One region of the Quadrisphaera sp. DSM 44207 genome, then DNA from elsewhere that is predicted to be linked to it. Evidence: riboswitches for the same ligand, from Rfam matches in the RefSeq annotation. Region 1 holds a riboswitch; each other region holds the start of a gene.

The links. A riboswitch is a leader RNA that binds a small molecule or an ion and turns the genes downstream of it on or off. The one in region 1 is predicted to bind thiamine pyrophosphate.
Region 2: it holds a riboswitch for thiamine pyrophosphate, as region 1 does, so the genes downstream of both, thiM (hydroxyethylthiazole kinase) here and BLS82_RS16655 (alcohol dehydrogenase catalytic domain-containing protein) in region 1, are expected to answer to the same signal.
Region 3: it holds a riboswitch for thiamine pyrophosphate, as region 1 does, so the genes downstream of both, BLS82_RS13860 (purine-cytosine permease family protein) here and BLS82_RS16655 (alcohol dehydrogenase catalytic domain-containing protein) in region 1, are expected to answer to the same signal.

Annotation. Positions count from the first base shown of each region.
Region 1 is NZ_FNKA01000001.1:30,644-40,833, reverse strand. It holds gene BLS82_RS00180 (endonuclease/exonuclease/phosphatase family protein) at 1-30, shown strand, start outside; gene BLS82_RS00175 (phosphocholine cytidylyltransferase family protein) at 96-842, opposite strand; gene BLS82_RS16165 (CDP-glycerol glycerophosphotransferase family protein) at 941-1,354, opposite strand; partial or broken gene BLS82_RS16160 (CDP-glycerol glycerophosphotransferase family protein) at 1,441-2,286, opposite strand; gene BLS82_RS00165 (GmrSD restriction endonuclease domain-containing protein) at 2,374-3,267, shown strand; gene BLS82_RS00160 (hypothetical protein) at 3,287-3,613, opposite strand; TPP riboswitch at 3,671-3,754, shown strand; partial or broken gene BLS82_RS16655 (alcohol dehydrogenase catalytic domain-containing protein) at 3,761-4,099, shown strand; gene BLS82_RS16155 (zinc-binding dehydrogenase) at 4,285-4,776, shown strand; gene BLS82_RS00150 (heme-degrading domain-containing protein) at 4,791-5,318, opposite strand; gene BLS82_RS00145 (extracellular solute-binding protein) at 5,517-6,794, shown strand; gene BLS82_RS00140 (carbohydrate ABC transporter permease) at 6,803-7,768, shown strand; gene BLS82_RS00135 (carbohydrate ABC transporter permease) at 7,769-8,599, shown strand; gene BLS82_RS00130 (ABC transporter ATP-binding protein) at 8,641-9,942, shown strand; gene BLS82_RS00125 (GNAT family N-acetyltransferase) at 10,042-10,190, shown strand, end outside.
Region 2 is NZ_FNKA01000002.1:201,886-212,075, reverse strand. It holds gene BLS82_RS07115 (RNA-binding S4 domain-containing protein) at 1-186, opposite strand, end outside; gene BLS82_RS07110 (aldo/keto reductase) at 210-1,187, opposite strand; TPP riboswitch at 1,310-1,402, shown strand; gene thiM (hydroxyethylthiazole kinase) at 1,395-2,258, shown strand; gene thiE (thiamine phosphate synthase) at 2,255-2,923, shown strand; gene thiD (bifunctional hydroxymethylpyrimidine kinase/phosphomethylpyrimidine kinase) at 2,920-3,738, shown strand; gene BLS82_RS07090 (thiaminase II/PqqC family protein) at 3,735-4,496, shown strand; gene BLS82_RS07085 (arabinosylfuranosidase ArfA) at 4,609-6,144, opposite strand; gene BLS82_RS07080 (carbohydrate ABC transporter permease) at 6,198-7,124, opposite strand; gene BLS82_RS07075 (carbohydrate ABC transporter permease) at 7,124-8,095, opposite strand; gene BLS82_RS07070 (extracellular solute-binding protein) at 8,092-9,411, opposite strand; gene BLS82_RS07065 (LacI family DNA-binding transcriptional regulator) at 9,503-10,190, shown strand, end outside.
Region 3 is NZ_FNKA01000003.1:733,480-743,669, reverse strand. It holds gene BLS82_RS13895 (phytoene desaturase family protein) at 1-1,151, shown strand, start outside; partial or broken gene BLS82_RS13890 (hypothetical protein) at 1,202-1,504, shown strand; gene moeB (molybdopterin-synthase adenylyltransferase MoeB) at 1,658-2,869, opposite strand; gene BLS82_RS13880 (thiazole synthase) at 2,866-3,705, opposite strand; gene thiS (sulfur carrier protein ThiS) at 3,702-3,956, opposite strand; gene thiO (glycine oxidase ThiO) at 3,953-5,107, opposite strand; TPP riboswitch at 5,097-5,203, opposite strand; gene thiE (thiamine phosphate synthase) at 5,231-5,887, shown strand; TPP riboswitch at 5,918-6,029, shown strand; gene BLS82_RS13860 (purine-cytosine permease family protein) at 6,020-7,360, shown strand; gene BLS82_RS13855 (SGNH/GDSL hydrolase family protein) at 7,364-8,095, opposite strand; gene BLS82_RS13850 (ion channel) at 8,203-9,228, shown strand; gene BLS82_RS13845 (RNA 2'-phosphotransferase) at 9,244-9,789, opposite strand; gene BLS82_RS13840 (ABC transporter permease) at 9,833-10,190, opposite strand, start outside.

The DNA of each region.
Region 1 (10,190 bases):
CTGGTCGCCGACGTCGCCGTCCTCGGCTGAGCGCGACCGCGTGGGCGGGCCCGGCCGGGGACGGCGACGGGACGGCGGACGGGTCGCGCCGGGCCTCAGCCGGCGCTGCGCTCCGGCTCGGGCGCCATCCCGCCGAGGGGGATGGACCACTCCAGGCCGTCGGCGCGCAGCAGGTCGTCCTCGAAGTCGACCTCCACCGCGGCGTAGCGGCTGATGTCCACGGGCAGGAAGCGCAGCCCGCGCTCGGCGATGGCCGTCTCCATCGCCCGCTCGAAGTAGTCGGTGTCGGCGCAGGCGCGCAGGTGCTCGACGAGCACGGGCTTGTCGGCGGCGGAGACGTAGTTGATGCCCACCGCCTCGCCCAGGCCGCCGACGACGGTCTTGGACAGCTGGCGGATGAATCCCTCGCCGTCCACCGTGTACTTGATCTCCTCGTCGGCCACGGTCTCGGTGTTCACGCACACGAAGCTCTGGTCGGCCAGCAGGGAGGGCAGCACGTGCTCGAGGATGCGGGGGTCGAAGACGACGTCACCGTTCATCCACAGCACCCCGCCGTCCTGGGTGGTGCCGAGGGCCCGCAGCAGGCTCTTGGACGTGTTGGTGGTGTCGTACTTCTCGTTGTAGGCGAACAGCAGCGTCGGCTCGGCCTCCATGATGATCGGCGCCTTGAAGCCGACGACCGCGGTGATCGGCACGCGCTCGCCGAGGACCGCGCGCAGGTTGCCCACCTGCTGCTGCAGGATCGTCCGCCCGTCGCGCAGGACGGTCAGCGGCTTGGGCAGCGCGCGGCCGAGGCGGGTGCCCAGGCCTGCGGCGAGGATGACGGTCTGGACGGTGCTCATGCGGCTCGGCCTCCTGTCGGCAGCGGTGCGTCGGCGTGCTGCGGTGTCGGGCGGATGGGGTCTGGACCGGCCGTGCCGGTCGGGGGCCAGGGCCCCGGTCAGCGCAGTGCTCGTCGTGGGTCGGCGACCGCCGTCCGGTCGACGGCCGCGGTCGAGGTGGTGAGGAACCGCTCCACCACCCGCTGTGATGAGTACCCGTCCTCGAGGTGGCAGAACCGCGCCCGGAAGGCCGCGTGCGCGCGCGCGTGGCGCGCGGCGAGAGCGGGCAGGTCCGCCAGGGCCGCCACGACCTCCTCGCTCGTGGCGAGCACGGGGCCCGGGGGGTCGCGCTCGAGGACGTCGAAGGAGAACCCGTGCACGGAGTCGCGGTAGTGCTCCAGGTCGTAGGCGAAGAACAGCACGGGCCTGCCGGTGATCGCGAAGTCGAACACCGTCGAGGAGTGGTCGGTGACGAGCGCGTCGGCGGCCAGGTGCAGCTCGCGGATGTCGGGGTGCGCGGAGACGTCGACCACGCCGGGGGCGCGCGCACGACGCCGAGCCGCTCGCAGACGTAGTGGTGCAGGCGCAGCAGGAGCACGTGGCCGGGACCGAGCCGCGCCGCGAAGGCCGCGAGGTCCAGCTGCAGGCGCACGTCGCGGCGCCCCTGCGCGTCCAGGACGTCGTCGCGCCAGGTGGGCGCGTACGGCACGGCGGTGGTGCCCTCGGCGATGCCGAGCCCGGCGCGCACGCGGGCCCGCACGGCGTCCCGGTCCGGGGCGCTGAGGGCGTCGTTGCGGGGACAGCCGGTCTGCGCGACCAGCCCGTCGTAGCGGAAGGCCCGGCGCAGCAGCGGGGTGCTCGCCGCGTTCGGGGAGAGCAGCACGTCCCAGCGGGCGACGTCGTCCGCCGCGGCGAGCACGGCCGGCGCGCCCGGCTCGTCGCCGGCGATCCGCTTCAGCGGCGTCCCGTGCCAGGTCTGCAGGTACAGGCAGCCGGGCGGCTTGCGCCAGTCGGTCGGCAGGTGCTGGTCGGAGACGACGACGTCGGTGCGCTCCAGCACCGCCGCGGCGGCCGGGCCGCGGGGCGGCGCGGTGCGCACGCCGGCGGGGAAGCCGTGCTGGTGGCGCGGAGAGGCCAGCCAGACGTGCTCGGCGCGGTCGCCGCGCGCGAGCAGCGCCTCGTGCAGGGCCCGGGGGCTGTCGCAGTACCGCCCGTCGAAGCTGTTGTAGACGATCCGCACCGCCGTCCCCCGTCCGTCCGCGGCCGGCTGCGCGCCGGCGTCCTGCCCGTGCCGGGCCCGTCGTCGTGGCGCTGACCCGCGCCGGGCCGGGTCGCGCGGGCCGGGGTGCGGACGGTCCGGGCGGCGCTCGCCGGCTCGCTCCAGGACCTCGCCGCGGCCGATAGTAGGGCCGAGGAGCCCGCGCGCGACGCCACGGCGCGTCGGGGAGCACTCCGCCGGACCCATCGACGACGCTGCGTGACAGCCTGTGGCGGCCGGTGGTGTCCGGTGGTGTCCGGTGGTGTCCGTGCGGGCTGGGGGAGCGGGGGAGCGGTGCGTCCTGAGGAGCGGGTGCTGCGCGTGGTGCTGCCAGCCGTGCTCGCCGGGCTGCTGGCGGGGTGCGGCGCCGGGCTGCTCGCCGCGCCCGGCCCGGCGCCGGCGTCCGCGCCGGCCGGCGCGCCGGGGTCGGCCCTCGAGGCGCTCGCGGCCGTGCCGGTCAAGGGCCGGGCGCCGCGCACGGGCTACGAGCGCGAGCGCTTCGGGCAGGCCTGGGCGGACGTGGACCGCAACGGGTGCGACACCCGCAACGACGTCCTCGCCCGCGACCTGACGGGGGAGGTCTTCGAGCCGGGCAGCGACTGCGTCGTGGTCTCCGGGGACCTGGCGGAGCCGTACACCCCGAAGGCCGTGCGCTTCCAGCGCGGCGAGGGCACCAGCGAGCTGGTGCAGGTCGACCACGTCGTCGCCCTCTCCGACGCCTGGCAGAAGGGCGCCCAGGGCTGGGACGACGCGCGCCGCACCGCCTTCGCCAACGACCCGCTGAACCTCCTCGCGGTCGACGGGGAGCTGAACCAGGCCAAGGGCGACGCCGACGCCGCCACCTGGCTGCCCCCGAACCGGGGCTACCGCTGCGCCTACGTCGCGCGGCAGGTGGCCGTCAAGAGCGCCCACGGGCTGTGGATGACGCAGGCCGAGCACGACGCCGTCGCCCGCGTGCTCGCCGCCTGCCCCGACGAGCCCCTGCCGGCCGGGGACGGCGCCCCGGCACCGCCTGCCACGCCGGGCGGCGCAGCTGGCGCGGGGGCCGCGGGGGACGGGCTCGACCCGCGCCACGGCAGCTGCTCGCAGGTGGTGGCCGCGGGACTGGGGCCCTACCGGCGCGGCGCCGACCCGGAGTACGACTGGTACCAGGACGGCGACGGCGACGGGACGGCCTGCGAGGGCTGAGCGCTCGCGCGCGGCCGGCTCACGGGCGCGGGTCGACGCGGGTCCACGACCGCTGGCCGGCGCGGCGCCGGCCCGTGGCCGCGGAGCAGCGCGGGCAGACCCGCTGCACCTGCCTGCCGTCCCCGCCGCCCCCGCCGTCCCCGGAGGCGACGGCGGAGAACGGTACGTGCGGGAAGCGCACCAGCTGCGAGCGGCTGAGCGCCAGGCCGCACAGCGTCTGGTTCGTCCCGGGCTCCCAGGCGTGCGCCTCGCCTCCCGGCTGGCGGACGCCGTCCTCGTCCCTCCACTGCCCGGACGCCGCCACGGACGCGGCCACGGACGTCCCGGCCCTGCGCTGTGCTGCCACGCCCGCGCGGTACCCGCCGGGCGCCCTGGCACACCGCCGCGTAGCCTCGCGCCCGTACGCGGGAGCCCGCACCAGCGGGCTGAGAGGGCGGCTGGGGCCGTCGACCGTTCGAACCTGTCCGGGTCGTGCCGGCGTAGGGAGGGACCAGTGCGCGCTGCGCGCTTCTCCGGAGCGGGTCGCCCGCTCCTCGTCGAGGACGTGGAGGACCCGAGCCCCGGACCGGGGCAGGTGGTCCTCGACGTCGCCGCGGCGGGGGTGTGCGGCACGGAGCTGCACTTCCTCGACGGGGTGCTGGTGCCGGCCCGCACGCCCATCACCCTGGGCCACGAGGTGGCCGGCACCGTCGCCCGGCTGGGGGAGGGCGTGCGGGGCGTCGGCCTCGGCGACCGGGTCGCCGTCCACTACCGGCACGCGTGCGGGCGGTGCCGCTGGTGCCGGGCGGGGGAGGACCACCTGTGCGACGCGCCCCTGGGTTTCCTGGCCTTCGCCACGGACGGCGGCTTCGCCGAGCAGGTGCTCGTGCCGGCGTCCGCGCTGGTGCCCGTGCCGGACGCGCTGGACCTGCCGACCGCCGCGACGCTGTGCTGCAGCGCGACCACGGCGCTGCACGCGGTGGACGTCGCGGGCGTGCAGGAGGGCCGGACCGCGGTCGTGCTGGGCACCGGGGGGGGGTGGGGCTGGCGCTCGTGCAGGTGCTGCGGCTGGCCGGCGCGCGCGTGGTGGCCGTCGCCCGCAGCGCCGCGCGCCTGCGCCTGGCCCGCGACCTGGGCGCCGACGTCCTCGTCGACGCGTCCGCGGACGACGTGGCCGCCCGGGTGCGCGAGGCCACCGGCGGCGCCGGCGCGGACGTCGTCTTCGAGCTCGTGGGCACCGCCGCGAGCGGGGCCGCGGCCCTGGGGTGCCTCGGCACGCGCGGCGCGCTGGTCTACCTCGGCTACAGCGGCGAGCGCGTCGCGCTGGACCCCCTGGCCCTGGTGGTGCCCGAGCAGCGGATCCTGACGTCGGTGGGCAACCGGCGGGCGGAGCTGGTGCGCGCGCTGGAGCTGGGAGCCACCGGACGGCTGCGGACGGCGATCACGCCCGCGCCGCTCGAGCAGGCCCCGCGCGTGCTGGAGGACCTGCGCGCCGGTCGCGTCGTCGGCCGCGCCGTGCTCGTGCCCTGAGACCGGGGCAGGCGTCAGCCGCGCCGCTGGTCCAGGTGGGCCTGCACCGCCTCGACCACGAGGGCGTGGTCCTGCGCCTGCGGCAGGCCCGAGACGGTGACGGCTCCGACGACGCCCACGCCGCGCACGCGCACCGGGAAGGCGCCCCCGTGGGTGGCGTACTGCGCCGGGTCGACCCCGGCGCGCGCGTCCAGGACCTCGCCGCGGGCGGCCAGGCGCCGGCCGACGAGGTAGGAGGAGGCGCCGAAGCGCTCCACCACCCGCACCTTGCGCTCGACCCACCGGTCGTTGTCCGGGGTGGTCCCGCGCAGCGCCGCGTGGAACAGCTGCTGGCCGCCGCGGCGCACGTCGACCACGACGGGCAGGTCCCGCTCGCGGGCGAGGTCGACGAGGCGGCAGCCGAGCGCCCACGCGTCGTCCTCGTCGAAGCGGTCGAACTGCAGCCGCTCCTCCTGGGCCGCCAGCTCGCTGACCAGGGCGTGCAGCGCGGGGTCGGGCGCGGGGTCGGGTGCGGGGTCGGGTGCGGGGTCGGCGGGAGCCACCGCTCCATCGTGCCCGCACCCGCCGCACGGGTTGACACGCGGGGGGACGTGGAGAACGCTCACCCGCAACCGGTCACCGACCGTGGCCGCTCGCCAACGGAGGCGATGCACGTGCGCGATGGTGCGAGTGCAGGGCGGGTCCCCGGCCCGAGCGCGGCCGGTGCCCGCAAGCGGAGGCGGCGCGGGAGCGCGGCGCGGGTGGTCGCGGCCGCGGCGGCCGTCACCGCCGCCGCGGGGCTGGCGGGGTGCGGGGGCGAGGCGGAAGCCGGCCCGCCGGTGCTGACCTGGTACATCAACAACGCCTACGACGCCACCATCGCCGAGCGGTGCTCGCAGGAGGCCGACGAGTACGACATCCAGACGGAGCTGCTGCCGGCCTCGCCCGCCGCCCAGCGCGAGCAGCTGCTGCGCCGCCTGGCGGCCAACGACACCTCCATCGACGTCATGAGCCTCGACCCGCCGTTCATGGCGGAGTTCGCCAACGCGGGCTTCCTGCGGCCCTTCACGCAGGAGGAGCAGGCCGAGTTCTCCGACGGCGTCCTGCAGGGCGCCCTCGAGCAGTCCCTGTACGAGGGCACCATGTACGGCGCTCCCTTCTTCGCCAACACCCAGCTCCTCTGGTACAAGAAGTCCGTCGCCGAGGCCGCCGGGCTCGACCTGGAGGACGAGCCGGTGACGTGGGAGCAGCTCGTCGCCGCGGCGGAGCAGACCCAGGCCACGGTGGCCGTCCAGGGCCGCCGCAACGAGAGCCTGATGGTGTGGGTCAACGCCCTGGTGGCGTCCGCCGGCGGCACCATCCTCGACCCCGACAGCGAGGGCCAGCAGCCCGAGGACGTCGAGGCCGTCATCGACAGCCCGCCCGGCTCGACCGCCGCGGAGATCATCAACCGCGTCGCCACCTCGTCCGCGGCCCCACCGGCCCTCAGCACCGCGGGGGAGGAGGAGTCCCGGGCCGCCTTCCAGGCCGAGGACGGGGGCTTCATGGTCAACTGGCCCTACGTGTGGGCCGCGTTCGCCGCCGCCGAGGAGGCCGGCACGCTGCCCGCGGACTTCCGCGAGGACGTCGGCTGGGCCCAGTACCCGCGCGTGGACCCGGACACCCCCAGCGCCAACCCGATCGGCGGTGTGGGCCTGAGCATCGGGGCGTTCACGCAGCACCCGGAGCTGGCCGTCGACGCCGTCCGGTGCGTGCGCTCGGTGGAGAGCCAGGTCGAGCACATGCTCAACGCGGGCGAGCCCGGCTCCGCGGCGGCCGTCTACGAGGACCCGCAGGTGCACGAGGCCTTCCCGATGTGGCAGGAGATCCGGGACGGCCTCGTCGAGGCCGCTCCGCGCCCCATCACGCCGTACTACGGCGACGTGACCGGCGCCGTCCAGCAGGGCTACCACCCGCCGGGCCAGCTCTCGCCCGAGACGACCCCCGACCGGACGGCCCGCCTCATCGAGGGCGTCCTGTCCAACGAGCAGCTCCTCTAGGAGGCCCTGTGAGCACTGCGGTCCCCGCCGCCTCGGCGGCCACGCGACAGGAGGTCGCCTCGGGAACGGGCACCAGCACTGGCGGGAAGCCGCAGCTGAGCGACCGCACCCGCCACGAGCGCCGCCTGGGGTGGATGCTCGCCGGCCCGGCGTTCGTCCTCATGGTCGCCGTGACCGGCTACCCCATCCTCAACGCCATCTGGCTCTCGCTGTTCGACTACCGCCTGACCAACCCCGACGCGAGGACGTTCGTGGGGCTGGGCAACTACGTCACCATCCTCACCGACGGCCTGTTCTGGCGGCAGTTCGGCGTCACCACGGCGATCACGGTGGTCACGGTCGCCGTCGAGTTCGTCCTCGGGTTCGCCCTCGCGATGGTCATGCACCGGGCGCTGTTCCTGCGCAGGTCGCTGCGCACGGCGATCCTCATCCCCTACGGCATCATCACCGTGGTCTCGGCGTACGCCTGGCAGTACGCCTTCACCCCCGCCTACGGGTTCGTCAACCCCCTCCTCGGCCTCGACGGGTTCAACTGGTTCGGCGACACCGTCCCGGCCCTCGCGGTGATCTGCCTCTCGGAGATCTGGAAGACCACGCCGTTCCTGTCGCTGCTGCTGCTGGCGGGCCTGGCCCAGATCCCCGAGGACTACCTGGAGGCGGCCAAGGTCGACGGGGCCACCGCGTGGCAGCGGTTCCGCAGGGTGATCATGCCGAACATGAAGGCGGCCATCATGGTGGCCCTGCTGTTCCGGACGCTGGACGCCTTCCGCATCTTCGACAACGTCTTCGTCATGACCCAGGGCGCGCAGGGGACGGAGACGCTGTCCTTCCTCGCCTACCGGCAGACCATCGCCCGGGTTCAGATCGGCCTCGGGTCCGCGGTCAGCGTCATCCTCGCCGTCACCGTGGTGCTGATCGCCGTGCTCTTCGTCAAGGTCTTCCGGACCAACCTGTCGCAGCAGAGGGGCGCCTAGATGAACACCAGCCGCAGGGGGCAGGTCCTCTGGGCCGTCGGGGCGGTGCTCATCATCGCCTACGCGATCCTCCCGGTCCTGTGGATCGTCTCGCTGTCCTTCAAGGCCGGTGATGACATCAACAACCAGCGCTTCTGGCCGACGGCCTGGAGCTTCGAGAACTACGGCATCGTCCTGTCCTCCGACATCTTCCTCACCGCGCTGCGCAACTCGGTGGGCATCGCCGCCATCGCGACGACCATCTCGGTGGTCCTCGCCACGCTCGCGGCGTACGCGGTCGCCCGCCTGGAGTTCCCCGGCAAGCGCCTGCTCCTGGGGACCGCCCTGGCGATCACCGTCTTCCCCGTCATCGCCATCGCCACCCCGCTGTTCGACCTGTGGCGCACCATCGGCCTCTACGACACGTGGCTCGGGCTGATCATCCCCTACCTGTCCTTCTCGATCCCGCTGTCGGTGTACGTGCTGTCCGCGTTCTTCCGGGAGATCCCCTGGGAGATGGAGCAGGCGGCGCAGGTCGACGGCGCGACGGCGTGGCAGGCGTTCCGCAAGGTGATCGTCCCGCTCGCGGCGCCGGGCGTCTTCACCGCGGCGATCCTGACGTTCTTCGCGATCTGGAACGACTTCCTGTTCGGCATCACGCTGACCTCCACCGAGGCGGCCCGACCCGTGCCCGCGGCGCTGGCCTTCTTCAGCGGGGCCAGCCAGTTCGCCCAGCCGACCGCCCCCATCGCCGCCGCGTCGGTCCTGGTCACCATCCCGGTGATCGTCCTCGTCCTCCTGTTCCAGCAGAAGATCGTGGCTGGACTGACCAACGGCGCCGTCAAGGGCTGACGCCGCCCTCCCGTCGTCCCCGGCTGACCAAGGAGCACCGCATGGCCTCCATCGAGATGCACAACATCGTCAAGGAGTACGGGGACGGCTTCAAGGCCGTCAACGACGTCAGCCTGGAGATCGCCGACGGCGAGTTCATGATCCTCGTCGGGCCCTCCGGGTGCGGGAAGTCCACGCTCCTGCGGATGATCGTGGGCCTGGAGGACATCACCGGCGGCGACATGCTGATCGGGGGCCAGCGGGTCAACGAGAAGGCCCCGCGCGAGCGGAACCTGTCCATGGTCTTCCAGAACTACGCGCTCTACCCGCACCTGACGGTGTTCGAGAACATCGCCTTCCCGCTGCGCCTGTCCAAGACCCCCGACGAGGAGGTGCGCCGCCGGGTGGTCGACGCGGCGAACGTGCTGGAGCTGCACGAGCACCTGGACCGCAAGCCGGCCAACCTCTCCGGCGGCCAGCGCCAGCGGGTGGCGATGGGGCGGGCGATCGTGCGCCAGGCGGAGGCGTTCCTCTTCGACGAGCCGCTGTCGAACCTCGACGCGAAGCTGCGCGGCCAGATGCGCAGCGAGATCTCGCGGCTGCAGCGGCGCCTCGGCGTCACCACCGTCTACGTCACGCACGACCAGACCGAGGCGATGACGCTCGGGGACCGCGTGTGCGTGCTGCGCAAGGGCGTGATCCAGCAGGTCGCCTCGCCGCGGGAGCTGTACGAGCAGCCGGTCAACCTGTTCGTGGCCGGGTTCATCGGCTCCCCACCCATGAACTTCCTGCCCGCGAACGTGCAGGGGTCGCGGCTGGTCACGCCGTTCGGGCCGGTCGAGCTGGACGGGCGCCGCGCCCAGGCCGTCGCCGGCCACGACCTGGTGCTCGTCGGCATCCGCCCGGAGCACTTCGAGGACGCCCGGTTCGTCGACGAGACCAAGCGGTCGGCGGGCTCGGTCTTCCGCGCCCGGGTCGACGTCACGGAGTGGCTGGGCGACTCCCAGTACGCCTACATCCCCTACGAGGCGCCCGAGGAGGTCACCGCCCGGCTGCGCGACCTGTCGCGGGAGCTCGACAGCGACCAGCTGCGCACCCAGGCGATCGTCTCCATCGACGCCGCCAGCCGGATCCGGGAGGGCCACGAGGCGGACTTCTGGCTCGACAGCCGCAAGGTGCACGTGTTCGACCCGTCGACGGGGATGAACCTGACCCGCGACGCCCAGGCCGGTGCCGAGCTGACGCGGATGGCGGAGGAGGACCGCTCCGAGCAGCTCGCCGAGGCGCAGGAGCAGCACTCCACCACCACCGGCCGGCGGGCCTCCGGCGCCGTGCCCGCCTCCGGCGCCGTGCCCGCCTCCTGAGCCGGCTGCTCCCACCGCTCCGGCCGAGCACCGCCGGCCCGGGCAGGGCAGGGCAGGACGTCCCGCCCTGCCCGCCGCGCCGCGGCTAGGGTCGCGCGGGTGCCCGAGACCGCGCTGCCCACGGGTGAGCCCCTCGTGGGCCGCCGCGTGCGCCTGGATCTGCTGACCGAGGCGGACCTGCCCGAGCTGGCGGCGCTGCTGCTCGACCCCGCCCTCTACGCCGCCGGCTACGTCGTGCACCGGCGCCC
Region 2 (10,190 bases), on a different contig from region 1:
CGCGACGACGTCCCCGCGGCGGACCTGCCGCCCGCGCCGGGTCTCGACCTCGCCGTTGACGGTGACGGCGCCGCTGTCCAGCAGCGGCTTGACGTCCGCGCCGGAGTCGACGGCCCCGGCCAGCTTCAGCAGCTGGCCGAGCCGGATGACGTCCTCGCGGATGCGCACCTCGTCCACGCCGCCCATCCTCGCGCGCCCGTCCTCGCGCGTCAGAACCCGGCGACGGGGTGCGGCGCGTACGGCTCCTCGAGCAGGGTGACCTCCTCCTCGGACAGCCGCAGCGACAGCGCCGCCACGGCGTCCTCGAGGTGGTGCAGCTTCGTGGCGCCGACGATCGGCGCGGTGACCTGCGGCCGCGAGGCCACCCACGCCAGCGCGACCTGCGCGCGCGGCACCCCGCGCTGCTCGGCCACCTGCGCGACGCGCTCGGCGATCGCGCGGTCCGAGGCGGAGGTGTCGTAGAGGTCGCGCCCGAAGGCGTCGGTCTGCGAGCGCTCGGTGCGCTCGTCCCAGTCGCGGGTCAGGCGGCCGCGGGCGAGCGGGCTCCAGGGCAGGACGCCGACGCCCTGGTCCGCGCACAGCGGCAGCATCTCCCGCTCCTCCTCGCGCTGGAGCAGGTTGTAGTGGTCCTGCATGCTCACGAACCGGGTCCAGCCGCGCAGCTCGGCGGTGTGCAGGGCCTTGGAGAACTGCCACGCCCACATGGAGGAGGCCCCGAGGTAGCGGGCCTTGCCGGCCCTGACGACGTCGTGCAGCGCCTCGAGGGTCTCCTCGATCGGCGTCAGCGGGTCCCAGCGGTGGACCTGGTACAGGTCGACGTGGTCGGTGCCGAGGCGGCGCAGGCTGGCGTCGATCTCGGTCATGATCGCCGCGCGGGAGAGCCCGGCGCCGTTGGGGCCCGGCCGCATCCGCCCGTGGACCTTCGTGGCGATCACGACCTCCTCGCGGGAGGCCGCGAAGTCCTTCAGCGCCCGCCCGAGGATCTCCTCGCTGCTGCCGGCCGAGTACACGTTCGCGGTGTCGAAGAACGTGACGCCCAGCTCCAGCGCCCGTCGGACGAAGGGGCGGGCCTCCTCCTCGGGCAGGGTCCACGGGTGGGTGCCGCGCTGGGGGTCGCCGTAGCTCATGCACCCCAGGCAGAGGCGCGAGACCTCCAGCCCGGACCCGCCCAGCCTCACGTGCTCCACGGCGCACCTCCCTGCTCCCGGGGCTCGTGCCCCCGGCGCCATCCGAGCACGGGGCGCACCCGCGCCGCCACCGCGGCCGGGACGCCGTGGCGCCCCCGGCAGCGCGCTGCTACGGTCGGCGGCGAAGTGACACGGGGTGCCCCGCCCGGGGCTGAGATCACACCCGTCGAACCTGTCCAGGTCATGCTGGCGGAGGGATGTCACGGCATGAGCGCCATTGCGGCACCACGCGATCCGTCCACCCTGCGCGACGACGTCGCCGCGGCGCGCGAGCGGCTGCGCCGCGACGGCCCGCTCGTGCAGTGCCTGACCAACACCGTGGTGCAGGCCCTGACCGCCAACGCGCTGCTGGCCGCCGGGGCCTCGCCCGCCATGGTCGACGACCCGCACGAGGCGGCGGGCTTCGCCGCCGCGGCCTCGGCCGTGCTCGTCAACGTCGGCACCGTCAGCGCCCGCACCGCCGAGGCGATGCGCCTGGCCACCGCCGCGGCCGCCGAGCACGCCACCCCGTGGGTGCTCGACCCGGTGGCCGTCGGGCCGCTGCCGTGGCGCACGCAGCTGGCGGGCGAGCTGCTCGCGCACCGCCCGGCCGTGGTGCGCGGCAACGCCTCGGAGGTGCTCGCCCTGGCCGGGTCCGGGGCGGGCGGGCGCGGCGTCGACAGCACCTCCTCCCCCGAGGAGGCCCTCGCGGGCGCCGCGGCGCTGGCGCGGCGCACCGGTGGGGCGGTCGCCGTCAGCGGCGCGGTCGACGTCCTCACCGACGGCCGCCGCGTCGTCCGGGTCGGCGGCGGGCACGTGCTGCTCACCCGCACCACGGGCGCCGGGTGCGCGCTCGGCGCCCTGGTCGCCGCGTACGCCGCGATCGTCCCCGACCGCCTCGTCGCGGCGAGCGCCGCCTCCGCCCACGTCGCGCTCGCCGCCGAGCGGGCCGCCGCGGTGTGCGGGGGCCCGGGCACGTTCGCGGCCGCCTGGCTCGACGCGCTGGACGCGGTGGACGGCGCGCAGCTGGCCGCCGCCGACCTCTCGGCCGGGGAGCTGGCGGCGCACGAGAGCCCGGCGGGTGGGCGGTGAGCGCCGTCGCCGCGGGGGCCGCCGCCGGGCGGCGCCCGCTCGACCCGACGCTGTACCTGGTCACCGACACCGCCCTGAGCGCGCCGCGCGCGGTGCCGGACGTCGTCCGCGCCGCCGCCGCGGGAGGCGCGAGCGCGGTGCAGGTGCGCGACAAGCGCGCCTCGGCCCGCGACCTGCTGGCGCTCGTGCGCGCCGTCCGCGACGCGCTGGCGGACCACCCGTCCGTGGCCGTGCTCGTCGACGACGCCGTGGACGTCGCGGTGCTGGCCGGCGCGGACGGCGTGCACGTGGGGCAGTCGGACCTGCCGGCCGAGGAGGTGCGCGCCCTGCTCGGGCCGCAGCGCCTCGTGGGCCTGTCGGTGGGCAGCGCGGCGGAGGCGGCCGCGGCGGCGGACCTGCCGCCCGGCACGGTGGACTACTGGGGCCTGGGGCCGGTGTGGGCGACCCCCACCAAGCCCGACGCCGCGGCGCCGCTGGGCCTGGACGGGCTGCGCGCGCTCGTCGCGCCCGCCCGCCGCGCCGGCGTGGCCACGGTCGCCATCGGCGGCGTCGACGCCGAGCGCGCCCCCGCCGTGCGCGCCACCGGCGTCGATGGGATCTGCGTCGTCTCCGCCGTGGCCGCCGCCGCCGACCCGCGCGCCGCCGCGGCGCGGCTGCTGCCGTGACCGCCGTCGCGCTGAGCGTCGCCGGCAGCGACCCCAGCGGCGGGGCCGGGATCCAGGCGGACCTGAAGACCTTCAGCGCGCTCGGCGCCTACGGCACGGCCGTGCTGACGGCGCTGACCGCCCAGAGCACCCGCGGGGTGAGCGGGGTGCACGTGGTCCCGGCCGACTTCGTGCGCCAGCAGCTGGAGACCCTCCTCGACGACGTGGCGGTGCACGCCGCGAAGACCGGCATGCTCGCCACCGCGGAGGTGGTGCGGGCGGTGGCGCAGGTGCTCCGCGCGCGCGACGTCGGCGCGCTGGTCGTCGACCCGGTCATGGTCGCCACGAGCGGGGACCGCCTCCTCGACGCCGGCGCCGTCGACGCCGTGCGCGAGGAGCTGCTGCCGCTGGCGGACGTGCTCACGCCCAACGCGCCGGAGGCGGCGGTCCTGCTGGAGCGGGCTCCCGCCGCGAGCACCGACGAGCTGCTCGAGCAGGCGCACGCGCTGCGCGCCCTGGGCCCGCGCGCGGTGCTGCTCAAGGGCGGGCACCTCGGCGGCGAGCACAGCGTCGACGTCCTGGCCACGGCGCAGGGCACCGCGCTCGTCACCCGCCCGCGCGTGGCGACGTCGAACACCCACGGCACGGGCTGCGCGCTCGCGGCGGCGCTCACCGCGCTCGCCGCGACGCGCCGTCCCGGGCAGGACGAGCAGGCCTGGTACCGCATCGTCGAGGACGCCCGCGACCACCTGCACGAGGCGCTCCTGGCCGGCGCCGACCTGGGCGTCGGGTCCGGGCACGGGCCGGTGCACACCCTGGCGCGGTGGTGGCGGTGAGCTTCAGCGAGCAGGCGTGGGAGCGCACCAGCGGCCTGCGGGCGGCGATCGACGACCTGGCCTTCCTGAGGGAGCTCGCCGACGGCTCCCTCGACCCGGCCGCGTTCCGCCACTACCTGGAGCAGGACGCCCTGTACCTGGCCGGGTACGCGCGGGCGCTGGCGCTGCTGGCGGCCCGGGCCCCGGACACCGCCGCGGCGGGCTTCTGGGCGCGCTCGGCGCACACCACGGGGGTGGTCGAGGCCGCCCTGCACGAGGACCTGCTCTCCGGGGCGCTGCTCGACCCGGCAGCCGCGGACCCCGCCGCAGACCCCACCGCGGCGCCGTCACGGTCGTCACCCCGGCCGTCGCCGACGTGCCTGGGCTACACCTGCTACCTGGTCGCCGCGGCCGCCACCGCGCCCTACGCGGTGGCCGCGGCCGCCGTCCTGCCCTGCTTCTGGGTCTACGCCGACGTCGCACGGCGCCTGGCCGCGGCCGCGACGGCCGCCGCGGCCGGGGAGCACCCCTACGCCCGCTGGGTCGCCGCCTACGACGCCGAGGAGTTCCAGGGCGCGACGGCGCGGGCCCGGGCGCTCGTGGACGACGCCGCGCTCGCGCAGCCGACGCTGGTCCCGGCCATGCACGAGGCGTTCCGCACCGCCGTGGCGTTCGAGCACGCCTTCTGGGCGGCCGCCCACGCGCGCGAGCGGTGGCCCCTGGACGACCGGGACGGCGACGGCGCGATCGGCGAGGACGGCGGGGCCGCCGGCGCCTGACGGCACCGCGGCTCCGGCGCGCACCGGGACGCGGGCTGGGACAGGGCTGGGACAGGGCTGGGACAGGGGTGGGGACCGGTGGCTCCCCCGCGGCCACCGGTCCCCACCGGCCTCAGGCGCGGCGCGCGCTCAGCTGGACGACGGCCCAGGACAGCGGCGGCAGGCTCAGGCGCGCGGTGCGCCCGTCCACGGCCACGCCCTCGAGCGGGCGCAGGCGCACCGCGTCCGGGTCGGCCTCGGTGTTGGCGGTGTGCCGGTCCTGGCCCGGCCCGGCCGCCAGCACCGCGGCGTGCGCGACGCGCGCGTCGGCGAACCCGGCGAGCCCGACCTCGACGTCCGCGGCCTCGGCCAGGTCGCGGTTGACGAGGAAGAGGGAGACGGTGCCGCTGTCCTCGTCCCAGGTGCCGGAGGCGTCGACGACGTCGACGTCCCCGAACTGCGACGTCTCGTAGCGGTCGCTGCGGGTGCGCACGGCGAGGATCTGCCCGGTGGCGCGCCGGCGCACCTGCTCGAAGGGGTGGGCGATGGTCTGCTTCCACGCCGGCCCGCCCGGCTCGCTGCGCAGCAGGCCGATGACGTTGACCAGCTGCGCCTGGCAGGCGACGGTGACGCGGTCGCCGTGGCGCAGCAGGGAGTTCAGCAGCGTGCCGACGACGACGGCGTCGGTGATCGTGTACTCGTCCTCGATCACCCGCGGGGCGACCTCCCAGCCGCCCTCCCCGCGGGCGCGGGGCGTGGAGCGCCAGCGGTCCTGGTACCACACGTTCCACTCGTCGAAGGAGATGTCGATCGTCTTGGTGTGCCGCCCCCGGGCGCGCACGGCGTCGGCGGTGGCGACCACGGACTCGATGAAGGCGTCCATGTCGACCGCGCTGGCGAGGAAGTCGCCGGTCCCGAGGCTCTCGCGCTCCTCGTAGTAGGCGTGGGCGGAGACGTGCTCGACCTGGTCGTAGGTCTCCTCCAGGACGACGCGCTCCCACTCCCCGAAGGTCGGCATGGCCCGGCTGGAGCTGCCGCAGGCCACCAGCTCCACGGTGGGGTCGACCTGGCGCATCGCGCGGGCGGTCTCGGCGGCCAGGCGCCCGTACTCGGCGGCGGTCTTGTGCCCGGTCTGCCAGGGGCCGTCCATCTCGTTGCCCAGGCACCACAGCCGGACGTCGAACGGCTCCGCGGAGCCGTGCGCGCGCCGCAGGTCGGAGAACTTCGTGCCGCCGGGGTGGTTGGCGTACTCCAGCAGGTCGCACGCCTCCTGCACCCCCCGGGTGCCCAGGTTGAGCGCCATCATCGGCTCGGCCCCCGCCCGGCGCGCCCACCGGTCGAACTCGGCGAGGCCGAACTGGTTGGTCTCGATCGAGCGCCACGCGCGGTCCAGGCGGCGGGGGCGCTGCTCGCGCGGGCCGACGCCATCCTCCCACTCGTAGCCGGAGACGAAGTTGCCGCCGGGGTAGCGCACGACCGTCGGGCCGAGCTCGCGGACGAGGTCGAGGACGTCGGTGCGCAGGCCGTCCTCGTCGGCCTTCGGGTGGCCCGGCTCGAAGATGCCGGTGTAGACGCAGCGGCCCATGTGCTCGACGAAGGAGCCGAACAGGCGCGGCGGCACGGGCGCGAGCGTGAAGTCGGGGTCGATGGTCAGGCGGGCGCGGGGCACGGGGGTCCTCCGGGAGGGGTGGGGGGTCGGGTCGGCGGGGCGGGTCGGGCTGCTCACGTGCCGCCGAGGCCGGTGGTGGCGACGCCGCGGATGATCTGGCGCTGGAAGAGCATGAAGACCACCACCAGCGGCAGGCCGGCGAGGATCGCCGAGGCCATCACCTGCGCGTAGCGGACGCCGAAGCTGCTCTGCACCTGCACCAGGCCGACGGGCAGGGTCATCAGCTCCGGGTCGGAGGTGATGATGAAGGGCCACAGGAAGTTGTTCCAGGCGCTGATGAACACGAAGATCGCCACGGCCGCGAGGATCGAGCGGGACAGCGGCACCACGACCTGCCAGAAGATCCGGAAGGAGCCGGCGCCGTCGACGCGGGCGGCCTCCTCGAGCTCGGTGGGGATGCCGTCGAAGAACTTCTTGAGGATGAAGACCATCGCCGGCGCCACGAGCTGCGGGAGGATGATCCCCGCGAAGGTGTCGGCCGTGCCCCACGAGAGCATCTGCCGGTACAGCGGCACGATGAGGATCTGCGGGGGGATCATGATGCCCGCGACCGTGAGCGCGAACAGCGCGGTGCGCCCGCGGAAGCGGGTGCGGGAGAAGCCGTAGGCGGCGGCCGCGGACAGCGCCACGGTCGCGGCCGTGACGACGACCGCGACGACGGTGCTGTTGACGAACCAGGTGACCAGGTCGTCGTCGCCCAGCACCGCCCGGTACGCCTGCAGGGTGAACCCGCTGTCGGGCACCACCTCCAGGGGCACCGTGGTGGTGTCCGCCTCCGTCTTCAGGGACGTGAGCAGCGCCCACGCCAGCGGCGCCAGCCACAGGACGGCGAGGACGGCCAGGCCCGTGGCCAGCGCGATCCGCGTGAGCAGCGAGGCGCGCTGGGCCTTCGAGGGCCCCTGCGAGGTGCGCCGCGGCGGGGCCGCCTCGGCGTCGCGGGGGCGCGGCGAGCGCAGGGCGGTGGCAGCGGGGACGGCCATCAGGAACTCCTCCGGGCGGCGATGCGCGCCTGCACCAGGGCGATCGCGAGGACGAGCACGAAGAACACGTACGAGATCGCCGAGGCGTAGCCGAGGCGGTAGTTGACGAACCCGGTGTCGTAGACGTGCTGCAGGATCGGCGCCGCCGCCCCGCCGGGGCCGCCGCTGCCGGCGTAGAGGATGTACGCCTGGTCGAACAGCTTCAGGGACGCCAGGACCTGCAGCGTGACGACGAGACCGGTGGTCACGCCCAGCAGCGGCAGGGTGATGGAGAACAGCCGCCGCCAGCCGCCCGCGCCGTCGATGGCCGCGGCCTCGTACACGGTGGCCGGGATCGCCTGCAGCGCCGCGAGGTAGAGCAGGAAGTTGAACCCGACGGTCCACCACACGGTCAGCAGCACGGTCGACCACAGCGCGACGTCCGGGTCCGTGGTCCAGCCCACCGGGTCCAGGCCGACCCAGCCGAGCGCGGCGTTGAGCAGGCCGAAGTCGCCCTGGAAGAGCCACTGCCAGATGAGCACGACCGTGGCGACCGGCAGCAGGAACGGCGCGAAGTACGCGAAGCGCCAGAACCACTGCCCGCGGGTGCCGGTGTGCACCAGCAGCGCCATGACGAGCGCGACGAGCACGAGCGGGACCGTGCTGAGGAGCGTGAACAGCAGGGTGGTCCCGAGGGTTCGCCACACCTGCGGGTCGTCGAAGAGCCGCGCGTAGTTGGCCAGCCCCACGAAGCTGGAGTCGTCGCTGATCAGGCTGGTGTCGAAGAAGCTCATCCCGAGGCCGTGGACGAGCGGCCACAGGGTGAAGGCGGCGTAGACGAGCAGGAAGGGCAGGACGAACCAGAACCCTCCCCGGCCGCCGCTCAGGCCGTGGCGGCCACGGCGGCGGGCCGCGGCGCGCGGCGCGCGGCCGGAGACGATCGCGCCCGGCGCGGCGGCGCCGGTGGTCGCCGGCGCCCCGACGGCGCTCACAGCGGGGCTCCCAGGGTCAGCTGGGCGTCGAGCCAGCCGATGAGGTCGTCGGCCCCCTGCTCGGGGGTCAGCGCCCCGGAGGTCACGCCCTGCAGGCTCTGGCCCGCCCGCGACATCAGGGTCGACCCGGAGCCGGAGAAGTACGCCTCGGGGTCGAAGGCCACGACGTCCGCGGCCCCCCGGTAGTTCGACTGCGGCTGCAGCGCGAGGTACTCCGGGCTCTGCGCCACGGAGGACAGCGCGGGGATGTGGCCGCCGCGGGCCCAGTCCAGGCTGTTGGTGAGCATCGAGACCGCCATGTCGTACGCGGCGCTGCGCGCCGCCGGGTCGACGTCCGCCTGGGTCGGCAGGACGAGGCTGTGGCTGTCGGCGCGCACGAACGGGGTGTCGCCGAAGACCGCGGGGAACTGCGTCATCGAGAACGGCACGCCGGCGTTCTGCGCCGTGACGACCTCCCACGGGCCGATGAGGAGGAAGCCGGCCTGCCCGCTGGCGAAGCTGGCCGGGGCTGCGGGCCCGTCGAGGGTCCTCGAGGCGATGGTCCCGTCGCACATGGTCTGCAGGAAGGCCATCGCCTCCACCGCCGCGTCGCGGTCGACCTGCGCCGGGCCGCCGTCGGGCAGCTCCACCACCCCGCCGAGCTGGGTGAACAGCGACCAGAAGACCATCCACGTGGCCAGGGCGTCGGCCGCGCCGACGGCGATGCCGTTCGCGCCGGTCACCTCCGCGGCGCGCCGCCCGGCGTCGAGGAGGGCCTCGGCGCCGGAGATCGGCGCCAGGGCGCCGTCCGGGCCGAGCAGGCCGGCCTGCTCGCACACCTCGGTGTTGTAGAAGAGCACGAGCGGGTGGGTGTCCAGCGGCAGGGCCATCAGGCGCCCGTCGACGCTCACGCGCTCCCGCACGCGCTCGGGGAACTGGTCCGGGGTCACCCCCCGGGCGGCCAGCTCGTCCAGGTCCCACTCGTCGACCAGGTCGGCGCCGAAGGTCGCGAGGCGGGAGGCGTGCAGGGTGGCCAGGTCCGGCGCCCGCCCGCCGGCGCAGGCCATCGCCAGCTTCGTGTAGTACGGCGCGCCCCACATCAGCGTGGTGTCCGTGACGTCGACGTCGGGCGCCTGGTCGCGGTAGGCCTCGACGAGGCCGACCATGCGCTCCCCGTCGCCGCCGGTGAAGAAGTTCCAGTACGCCAGCGGGGTGCGCCCGCCGGCACCGGCGCCCTGCCCGCAGCCCGACAGGGCCGCGGCCCCGGCGGCGCCCCCGGCCGCCGCCGAGGCGGCGCGCAGGAACGCGCGCCGCGAGATGGACCTGCTGGTCGTCATCGACCGCCCCCTCCGATTTACACCGTGGTAAACGCACGGTCGCGCAGGGTTCGGTCGCCTGTCAAGGACGGGTCGCGCGAGACTGATCGCCGTGAGCGCCCGGCGACCCGCCACCATGCGCGACGTGGCCCTGGCCGCCGGCGTCTCGCCGAAGACCGTCAGCAACGTCGTCAACGGCTACGTGCACGTGCGCGCCGAGACCCGCGAGCGCGTGCAGCGGGTGGTCGACGAGCTGGGCTACCGCCCGCAGGCCGCGGGGCGCCAGCTGCGGCGCGGGCGCAGCGGGCTGGTGGCGCTCGCCGTGCCGGGCATCGACATGCCGTACTTCGCGGACCTGGCCAGGCACCTCGTCACCGCCGCGCGGGCGCACGACCTGACCGTCCTCGTCGAGCAGACCGACGGGCTCCTCGAGCGCGAGCGGGAGGCCGCCGACGGCTTCGGCGTCCGCTTCGTCGACGGGCTGGTCCTCTCCCCGCTGGCGATGGCCGAGGAGGAGCTGACCGCCCCCCGCCACGACACGGCCCTGGTGCTGCTCGGCGAGCACGCCGCGCACGCCGCGGTGGACCGCGTCGGCATCGACAGCGTCGACGTGGCGTGCACCGCCACCCGCCACCTGCTGGCGGGCGGGCGGCGGCGCGTGGCGATGGTCGGGGCCAAGACCGAGCGCCCCGCCTCGGTGGCCGAGCAGCGCCAGCTCGGCTGGGCCAGCGCGCTGCAGGAGGCGGGCCTGCGCGCGGAGCCGGGCCTGGCGCGCCCGGTGCCGGATTGGACGCGCGAGG
Region 3 (10,190 bases), on a different contig from region 1:
CGCCGTTCCTCACCTCGCCCCTGGACGGCGCCCGCACCCTCGCCCGGCTCGCGACCGGGCCCGGCGGGACGCGCGACGTGGCCACGATCGCGCCGTGGCGGTCGCTGCGCGGGCTCGGCAGCCGCTACCTGCACGACCCCCGGCTGACGGCGCTGCTCGACCGGTACGCCACCTACACCGGCTCCGACCCGCGCCGCGCTCCGGCCGCCCTGGCCGCGGTGCCGCACCTGGAGCAGGCGCACGGCTCCTGGTACGTGCGCGGGGGCCTGCGCCGGCTCGTCGAGGCGGTGGCCGACCGCGCCCGCGAGCGCGGCGCGCTCGTGCGCACGGGGACGGCCGTCGAGGAGGTGCTCCTCGAGGGCGGGCGGGTCGCCCGGGTGCGCCTGGCCGGCGGCGAGCGGCTGGCCGCCGACGTGGTGGTCAGCGACGCCGACGCGACCGCCCTCTACGGCGACCTGCTGCCCGGGCGAGCGCGGCCCGGCGTGCGCAGGGGCCTGCGCAGGAGCCCGGGGGCGGGTCTCGGGGCGGCGCGGGCGCGCCTGGCCGCGGCGACGCCGTCCCTGTCGGGGTTCGTGCTGCTGCTGGCGCTGCGGGGGCGCACGCCGGGCCTGGCGCACCACACCGTGCTCTTCCCCGCTGACTACGACGCCGAGTTCGACGCCGTCTTCGGCACCGGGCGCCTGCGCGGGCGCCCGCAGCCGGTGGCGGACCCCACGGTCTACGCCAGCGTGCCCGACGACCCGGCCCTGCGCCCGGACGAGCACTCGGAGGCGTGGTTCGTGCTGGTCAACGCCCCCCGCCACAGCCCGCACGACCCGCGCGCCGGGGTCGACTGGACGGCGCCCGGGCTCGCCGACGCGTACGCCGACCGGGTGCTCGCCGTGATGGCGCAGCGGGGCCTGGACGTGCGCGAGCGGCTGCTGTGGCGGGAGGTGCGCACGCCCGCGGACCTGGAGCGCGAGACCCGCAGCGTCGGCGGCTCGATCTACGGCTCGTCGAGCAACGGGGCCCGGGCGGCGTTCCTGCGCCCCGCCAACCGCTCGCCCGTGCCGGGCCTGTTCCTCGTCGGCGGCTCCGCGCACCCGGGCGGCGGCATCCCGCTCGTGGGCCTGTCCGCGCAGATCGTCGCGGGCCTGGTCGGCCCAGCCTGAGCGCCCGGCGCGCCGCGCACCGGAGCGGCGGCGTCCTACGCTCGGCGCCCGTGCCCCTGGTCACGCCGGACGGCCGCTACCTCGTCGTGCGCGGGCGGCTGTGGCGCCGCGCCGACCCCCGCCTGCACCCCGATGAGCGGGCCGCGCTCGTGCGCGAGCTCATGGCGGCCCGCCGCGCCAAGGGCGAGGCGATGCGCGCCGGGGACCCCGCCGCGCGCGAGGCGGCCAGGGCCCGCGTGGACGCCGCCAAGCGCGCCCTCGGCGAGCGAGGGCCGGTGTGGTGGGACGACGGCGCCCCGGACCTGACGCGGCGGATGGCCCGCACCACCGCCTACGCGGACTGGTACGCGGCCTCCGGGCACGACGCGGACGACGCGGACGACGCGGACGACGCGGACGACGCGGACGACGCGCAGGAGCACGAGGACCGCGAGGGCCCGGGCGCAGGTCCGCCCGGGTGAGCACCCCGAGCGAGACGGTCACGGCGGTCGACCAGGCGGCGGGGATCAGCGCGCAGGGCCGGGGTCCGTCCTCGCGGCCGTCCACGCCGCGACACCACCCTGCAGGTGCACCGCGTCCGCGTGGCCGCGGTCCAGCAGCGCCCGCAGCGCGCGGGCCGAGCGCGCGCCGGCGGCGCAGTGGAGCACCACGGGCCGGTCCGACGGCACGTCCGCCAGCCCGCTGCCGCCGAGGATGCTCGCGAGCGGCACCAGGACGGCGCCCGGGATCGACGAGGCGGCGTGCTCGTCGGGCTCGCGGACGTCCACGAGCAGGAAGTCCTCCTCCCCCGCCTCCCGGGCGCGCAGCCGGTCGGCCAGCTGCGCCGCCGTGACGACCGGCAGGTCCTCGGTGGTGCCCGCCCGGCACGCGTGCGGCTGCTCGGCGAGCCCCGTCACCGGCGGCCGGGAGGGGTCGGGCCGCAGCTGCAGGGTCCGCCAGGTGGTCGACAGCGCGTCCAGGACGACGACGCGGCCCAGCAGCGACCGCCCGCACCCGGTGATGAGCTTGACGGCCTCGGCCGCCATGACGGAGCCGACCACCGCGCAGACGGCGCCGAGGACGCCCGCCTGCCCGCACGAGGGCACCGTCCCGGGAACCGGCGGCTCCGGGAAGAGGTCGCGGTACTGGGGCCCGTGCTGCGCCCAGAAGGTCGCGACGTGGCCGTCGAAGCGGAGCACCGCCCCCCACACCCACGGCTTCCCCGCGAGCACGCACGCGTCGTTGACGAGGTAGCGGGTGGGGAAGTTGTCCGAGCCGTCGAGGACGAGGTCGTACCCGGTGACGAGCCGCTCCGCGTTCTGCGCCGTCAACCGCTCGCGGTGGCGCACCACCCGCACGAGCGGGTTGGTGCGCTCCACGGCCCGCGCGGCGCTGTCCACCTTGGCCCGCCCCACGTCGCCGGAGCCGTGCACGACCTGGCGCTGGAGGTTCGACTCCTCGACGAGGTCGTCGTCGAGGACGCCGATCGTGCCGACCCCCGCGGCCGCCAGGTACAGCAGCGCGGGAGAACCGAGGCCGCCCGCGCCCACGACGAGCACCCGCGCGGCCTTCAGGCGCCGCTGGCCGAGGTGGCCCACCTCCGGCAGCTGCAGGTGGCGGACGTAGCGGCGCGCCTCCTCCGGCGTCAGCTCCGGCGCGGGCTCGACGAGCGGCGGCAGGACGCCGGTGGTCCGGGCGGCCCCGGATGCTCCCGTGGCCCCGGGTGCTCCCGTGGTCACGGACGCTCCCCCAGGTCGGCGAGGCCCTGCCACGGCGAGGACGCCAGCGCGCGCCGGCGCCGCGGGATCCGCCCGGCGCCGCGGGCCGCGCGCCCGGCCTGCACGGCCAGGCGCATGGCGTGGCCCATCAGCTCGGGGTCCTGGGCGCGGGTGACGGCGGTGGCCAGCAGCACGGCGTCGCAGCCGAGCTCCATGGCCAGCGCCCCGTCCGAGGCCGTGCCCACGCCGGCGTCGAGGACGACCGGCACGCTGGCGCGCTCGACGATCAGGGCGATGTTGTGCGGGTTGAGGATGCCCAGGCCCGACCCGATGGGGGCGCCGAGCGGCATGACGGCGGCGCAGCCGGTCCGCTCCAGGCGCAGGGCCAGAGCCGGGTCGTCGTTGGTGTACGCCAGCACGGTGAACCCGTCCTCCACGAGCTGCTCCGCGGCGTCCAGCAGCTCCACGGCCTCGGGCAGGAGCGTCTCCTCGTCGGCGACGACCTCGAGCTTGACCCACGAGGTCTGCAGGGCCTCACGGGCCAGGCGCGCGGTGAGCAGCGCCTCCCGGGCGGTGCGGCAGCCGGCGGTGTTGGGCAGCACCCGCACACCGACGCGGTCGAGGACGTCGAGCAGGGCGCCGCGGGCGCCGGGGTCCACGCGCCGCACGGCAACCGTGGTCATCTGGGTGCCGGAGGAGCGCAGGGCCCGTTCGAGCACCTCGAGGTTGGCGGCGCCGCCGGTGCCGGTGATGAGGCGGGAGGTGAACGCCTCGCCCGCGACGACCAGGGGGGCGTCGGCCGGCCCCGGGGTCGGGGACGGCGAGCCGGCGGCGGGGGCGTGCAGCTGCGCGGTCATCCGCCCGCCACCGCCCGCAGCACCTCGAGGCGGTCCCCGGCGACGACCGGGGTGGCCGCCCAGCTCCCCGAGGGCACGACCTCGTCCCCGAGCGCGACGGCGGTGCCCCGGGCACCGCCGACGGCGTCCGGGGCCAGCCGGGCGACGACGTCCGCGACCGTCGCCCCCACGGGCAGGCTCATCGGCTCCCCGTTGACGACCACGTCCACGCTCCAGGCCGCGTCCGCGGGGTCCCTCGTGCTGGCGCTCACGTTCCCACCTCCTCCAGCACCGCTGGTCGCGGTGCACACCGGTCGGGGCCGAACTCGGACAGGTGCGCCGGCAGGCCGGCGCCGGTGAGGACGTCGGCGACGGCGTCCGCCGTGGTCCCGGACAGCAGGACGCCGTTGCGGTGGTGCCCCACCGCCAGCACCAGCCCGGGCACGCTCGACGGGCCGATGATGGGGGCGTTGTCCGGGGAGCCCGGGCGGCAGCGGGCGGCGGCCTCGACGAGCTCGAGCTCGCTGACGGCCGGGACGAGGGCCTGCGCATCGCGCAGCAGCTCGTAGACCGCCCCGGCGGTGACGGTCTCGTCGAAACCGCGCTCCTCGGTGGTGGCGCCCACGACGAGCTCACCGTGCGCCCGGGGCACGAGGTAGACCTCCCGATCACGCACGCGCCCGCGCACCGTGCGCGAGATCACGTGCTCGCCGGGGGGCATGCGCAGCCGCAGGACCTGGCCCTTGACCGGGTGGACCGGCGGGTGCGCGGGCGCCGAGCCGCGGGCGCGCGCCCCGGTGGCCAGCACGACGCGCTCCGCGCGCACCGGTGCGCCGTCGTCCAGCCGGACGCCGACCGCGCACCCCCCCTCGACCTCGACCCGCCCCGCGGCCACCACGGTGCGCACCCCGGCCGCGCGCGCCGCCGCCTGCAGCGCGGCGAGCAGCAGCCGCGGGTCGACCTGGTGGTCCCCGCGCACCAGGGCGCCCCCGCACACGGCGGGGTCCAGCAGCGGCTCCAGCTGCCGGCACGCGCGCCCGCTCAGGGCCTCGACGTCGAGCCCGAGCCGCTGCTGGGCGCGGCGGACGTCGGCCAGGCGAGCGCGGTCGTCGGCCTCCAGCGCGACGGCGAGCGTCCCGCAGGCGCGGTAGCCGGGGTCGGCGCCGCTGGCCGCCTGCAGGTCGGCGACGTAGCGCGGGTAGTCGGCGCTCGCGAGCAGGCTCAGGCGCAGCAGCGCCTCCTCGCCGTGGTGCAGCTCGCTGACGGGGGCGAGCATGCCGGCGGCGACGCGCGAGGCGCCCGAGCCGGGCGCCGGGTCGACGAGGACCACCCGCAGGCCGCGCTGCGCGGCGCGCCACGCGCACGCGGTGCCGATCACGCCGCCGCCGAGCACGACGACGTCCGCGGAGGCGACACCGGCCATGGACGCTCCCTTCGCCGGCATGACCCGGATCAGGTTCGACGGTCGGCGAGTGCGCTCGCCCTCTCAGCCCGCGCCCGGGCTCCCGTGGACCTCAACCGTAGCCCTGCTGGCACACTGGCGCGCGTGCCGGGTCCCGACCGCCGCACCGCCCTCGCCGACGCGCGCCTGTACCTGTGCACGGACTCCCGCCGCCGCCAGGGCGACCTCGAACCGTTCCTGGACGCCGTGCTGGGCGCGGGCGTGGACGTCGTCCAGCTGCGGGAGAAGGGCCTGGAGGCCGCCGAGGAGCTGGAGCTGCTGCAGGTGGTGGCCGCGGCCGCTCGCCACCACGGCCGGCTCGTGGCCGTCAACGACCGCGCCGACGTCGCCGCCGTCGCCCGCCCGGACGTGCTCCACCTGGGCCAGCAGGACCTGCCGCCCGCCGCCGCGCGCCGCATCCTCGGCCCCGACGTCCTCCTCGGGCGCTCGACGCACTCGGCGCGGCAGTTCGACACGGCCCTCGCCGATCCGGACGTGGACTACGCGTGCGTGGGTCCGACCTGGGTGACGCCGACCAAGCCCGGTCGGCCCGCCGCGGGCCTGGACCTGGTGCGCCACGCCGCCGCCGTCGCCGGCGGGAGCGCGTGGTTCGCCATCGGGGGCGTCGAGGGCTCGACGCTGGACGCCGTCCTGGACGCCGGCGCGCGCCGCGTGGTCGTCGTCCGGGCGATCACCGAGGCGGACGACCCGGCGGCGGCAGCCGCCGAGCTGGCGCGGCGGCTGCGGGAGCACGGGTCCTAGCGGACTGTTGAGCCCCGTGGCGTAGAGTCGCCGCCGCAGTGCGGGAGCTCGGACGAACCGGGCTGAGAGGGTGGCTGGACGTGCCGCCGACCGCTGGAACCTGACCGGGTAATGCCGGCGTAGGGAGCGCGTGTGAACACGTCTGTCACCAGCCGTCCGTCCTCAGCACCTGACGCCCCGATCACCCTCGCCGAACCGGCGGCCAGGACGCTGGGGCTGCGGGACTGCCTGGGCCTGTGGGGCAACCTCGGCACCAGCCTGCTGCTGCCCGTGGCCGCGACCTACGTGGTGCTGGCCGGCCGGCCGCTGGGCGCGACGCTGCTGGCCATCGTCGTCGGCGCCGTCATCGGCGGCCTGCTGCTCGGCCTCGGCGCCGCCGCGGGCGCCCGCGAGGGCGTGCCGACCATGGTGCTGATGCGGGGCCTGTTCGGACGGCGCGCCTCGGTGGCGCCGACGGTGCTCAACCTCGTGCAGTGCGTCGGCTGGGCGACGTTCGAGATCGTCATCATCGCCGAGGCCGCCTCGCGGGCCCTGGACGCCCCCCGCTGGCCGTTCGTGCTCGGCGCCGGGGCGCTCGCCACCGCCATGGCGCTGCGGCCCCTGGGCGCGGCGCGCGTCCTCGCCCGCTACGCGGTCTGGGCGGCGCTGGCCGCGGTGCTCCACCTCTTCGCCCAGGTGCTCGCCGAGCCGCTGGTCCCCGTGAGCGATGGCGGGGCGGCGTCCTTCTGGACGGCGGCCGACGTCGTGATCGCCCTGCCGGTGTCCTGGTTCCCCCTGGTCGCCGACTACACCCGCCACGCGCGCTCGCCGAGGGCTGCGCTCACCGGGGCGGCGCTCGGATACGGCGGGGCGACCGTCGCGCTGTTCACCCTCGGTGCCCTGGCCCTGGCCGCCTACGGCGCGGCGGGCCTGGACATGATCGACGCCCTGCTCGCCGTCCCCCTGGGGCTCCTGGCGGTGCTCGTGCTCCTCGTCGTCGAGGTCGACGAGGCCTTCGCCAACGTCTACTCCACCGCGGTCTCGGCGCAGAACCTCGCCGGCCGGCTGGACCGCCGGGTGCTCGCGGTGGTCACCGGCGCGGTGGCGACGCTGCTCGCCCTCGCGTTCGACATCGCCGCGTACGAGCCGTTCCTCTTCCTCATCGGCGCGGTCTTCGTGCCCCTGGTGGGGGTCTTCGTGGTGGCCTACCACCTGCTCCCCCGCGGCGCCTGGGACGTCTCGGAGACCGCGCCGTCCCGTCCCCTGCTCCTGCTGCCGTGGGTGGCGGGGTTCGTGGCCTACCAGCTGACGCTGCCCACCTCCCTCGCCGGGCCCGGAGCGGGCTGGACGGCGTGGTGGCGCTCCGCCCAGACGGCCCTGGGCATCGACCCGGCCAACGGCTGGTCGGCCTCGCTGGTCAGCCTCGCGGTCTCCGCCGCGCTCACGGCGCTCGTCGGCCTGCCGGGCGCGCTCTCGCGGAGCCGGCGCACCTGAGGCTCACCCGAGGGCGAGGGCGTTCCAGAACGCGGCGCGCACGCCGCTCGCTCCCCACGCGTTGGGCTCGATGACGCCGCAGTACCACAGCTCGCGGTCAGCAGGGCGGGCCTCGCGCTGCGCGGCGTCCCCGCGCGCGAGCCCGTGGCCGAGGAAGCGACCGTGCACGTCCGCCACCCGCGCGCCGTGCTCGGCCGCCACGGCGCCCAGGGCGGCGTTGAGCTCGCCGAGGACGCCGACGACACCGGGCCACGGGGGCAGCCCCAGGCGCGTCGCGTCGCCGGTGCCGTCGCTGGGGTCGTAAACCGTGCCGACGACCACGCGCGCGTCCGGGGCGGTCAGGGCGCCCAGGCGCTCCAGCGCCCGGTGCAGGTGCTCGCGCACGGCCCGCACGGCGTCCAGCGCCGCCGGGGTGTTCCCGAAGCGGGAGAGCACGTCGTTGCCCCCAGCCGTCACCGTCACCACGGACGGGCGCAGCCCGGAGCGCTGCAGGGCGGGCAGCTGGTCCTCGACGACGCCGCGGGAGGTGGCGCCGTCGCTGGCCAGCACCCGCCACGCCAGGCCGGGCAGGCGCGTGGCGAGGTCCGCGCCGCGCCAGTGCGGGAAGTCCTCGTCGCGGTTGCGCGCCAGCAGGCTCGCGCCGCCGCGCCCCGGCCCTCCGGCGTAGTCGTCGATCGAGATCGAGTCGCCCAGCCCGACGTAGACGGGTGCGTCCGGCTGCGTCCTGTCCGCCATGCGCCGTCCGTGCCCGCTGAGGCGCCTCCCACGCACCGTGCCGCACCGTGCCGCGACGGCCCGCGGGCGCAGTAGGTTGCGCGCGTCCGCCGCCCACAGGGAGCCCCGTGCCGTTCCTCCTCCTCCGGCTGTCGCGGTACCTGCGGCACCTGACCGGCTGGCGCCTGCCGCTGGTCATCATCGGGGTGGTCTTCGCCACGAGCTGGCTGGCGATGTGGCTGGTCGAGCCCGGGGAGATCACCGAGCCGGGGAACTACTGGTGGTACTTCGTCGTCACGGCGGCCACGGTCGGGTACGGCGACTTCTTCCCGCAGACCGCGGCGGGCCACGTCGTCGGGGCGTACGTCATCGTCGGCGGCATCGTCACGCTGACGCTGCTCTTCACGCGCCTGGCGGACCGGGTCCAGTCGATCAGGGGGACGCGCATGAGGGGCCTGGCGCCGCTGGACCTGCAGGGCCACGTCGTCGTGCTGGGGTACGCGCCCGGCCACACCGAGCGCATCGTCGCGGAGCTGACCGCCGAGGACGGCCTGCGGGTGGCGCTGTGCGCCTGGGACGACGTCGTCGAGCACCCGCTGCCGGAGCGGCCGGCGGTCTCGTTCGTGCGAGGCGACCTCGGCAGCGCCGACGTGATGCGCCGCGCGGGCGTCGCCCGGGCCCGCACCGTCGTCGTCGACGGCCGCGACGACGACGAGAGCCTGACGATCACGGTGGCCGTGCACCACGCCGCCCCGGACGTGCACACCGTCGTCGCCCTGCGCGACCTCGACCGGCGCGAGCACATCGGCTACGTCGACCCGCGGATCCAGTGCGTGCAGTGGCACATGCCGTTCCTGATCACCGAGGAGGCCCTCGACCCCGGCATCACGCAGGTCTACCACGACCTGATGCGCAGCGGCGGGCACGGCAACACGTACTCCCTGCCGCTGCCGGCGCGCTGCGCCGGGTCGTCCTTCGGCGAGGTGCAGACCCGGTTCGGGCGCTCCTTCGGCGCCACGGTGCTGGCCGTGCGCACCGGGGACGGCCTGGTGGTCAGCCCGCCGTGGGACCGCGCGCTCGCCCGCGGCGACGTCCTCTACTACGTCGCGGCGCAGCGGCTGGACGCCGACACCGTCCTCCACGCGCTGCGCTGAGCCCCCGGCGGGTGCTCAGTCGCGCTCGATCACGGCGAGGAAGGACGGCGGCACGGCGGCCACGAGCCAGACGCCGTTGGCCGAGCGGCTGAAGGGCGCGCCGGCGGCGGCCAGCCCCGCGGCGTCCACGCGCAGCACCGCCGCGGGCCCGCGCCGGCGTCCCACCGCGCGGGCGGTGGCGGCGTCCTCGCTGAGGTGGACGGCGTGGCGCCGGCCCGGGCGCAGCCCCTCGGCGAGGACGGCGGGCAGGGCGCGCAGCGGCGTGCCGTGGAAGAGCACCCGCGGCGGGGGCTGCGGCGCGTGGCCGAGGTCGACCGGCACGCTGTGCCCCTGGCTGGCGCGGATGCGCGCGCCGGTGGCGTCGAGGGCGTACCGCTGCTTGGCGTCGGCGGCGACCAGGCGCTCGAGGCGCTCGCGGCTGACCGGGGCGCCGTGCGCGGCGAGCGCGGCCAGCAGGTCCGCCACGCCGACCCACCCGGCGTCGTCGAGCTGCAGGCCGACGCTGCCCGGGGCGTGGCGCAGCACGTACGAAAGCCGCTTGCTCAGCCGGACGTCGTCCACGGCCGCCCAGTCTCGCCGCACGCGCGGCGACCCCGGGCGAGTGTCAGGCCGGGTCGGACGACGCGAGCGCGCCGCGCCAGGAGCCCTTGCCGCGGGTGCGCAGCAGCGAGCGCTCGTACAGGCGCGCGCTGACGACCACCAGCGCGGTCGCCGTCAGCAGGAGGATCCCGAGGGAGAGGAGCGCCTGCCAGACCTGCGCGTCCCCGAGGGCGAGCAGGCGGGGCATCACCAGCGGCGACGTGAGCGGCAGGTAGGACAGGGCCGTCAGCAGCGGCCCCTCCTCGGTGACGAAGACCGCCACGAAGAACGGCAGGGTGATCGCGAGGTTGAGCGGGAACGTCGTCGACTGCAGGTCCTCGGTGCGCGGCGCCATGGCGCCGGCCGCCGCGAACAGGCACGCG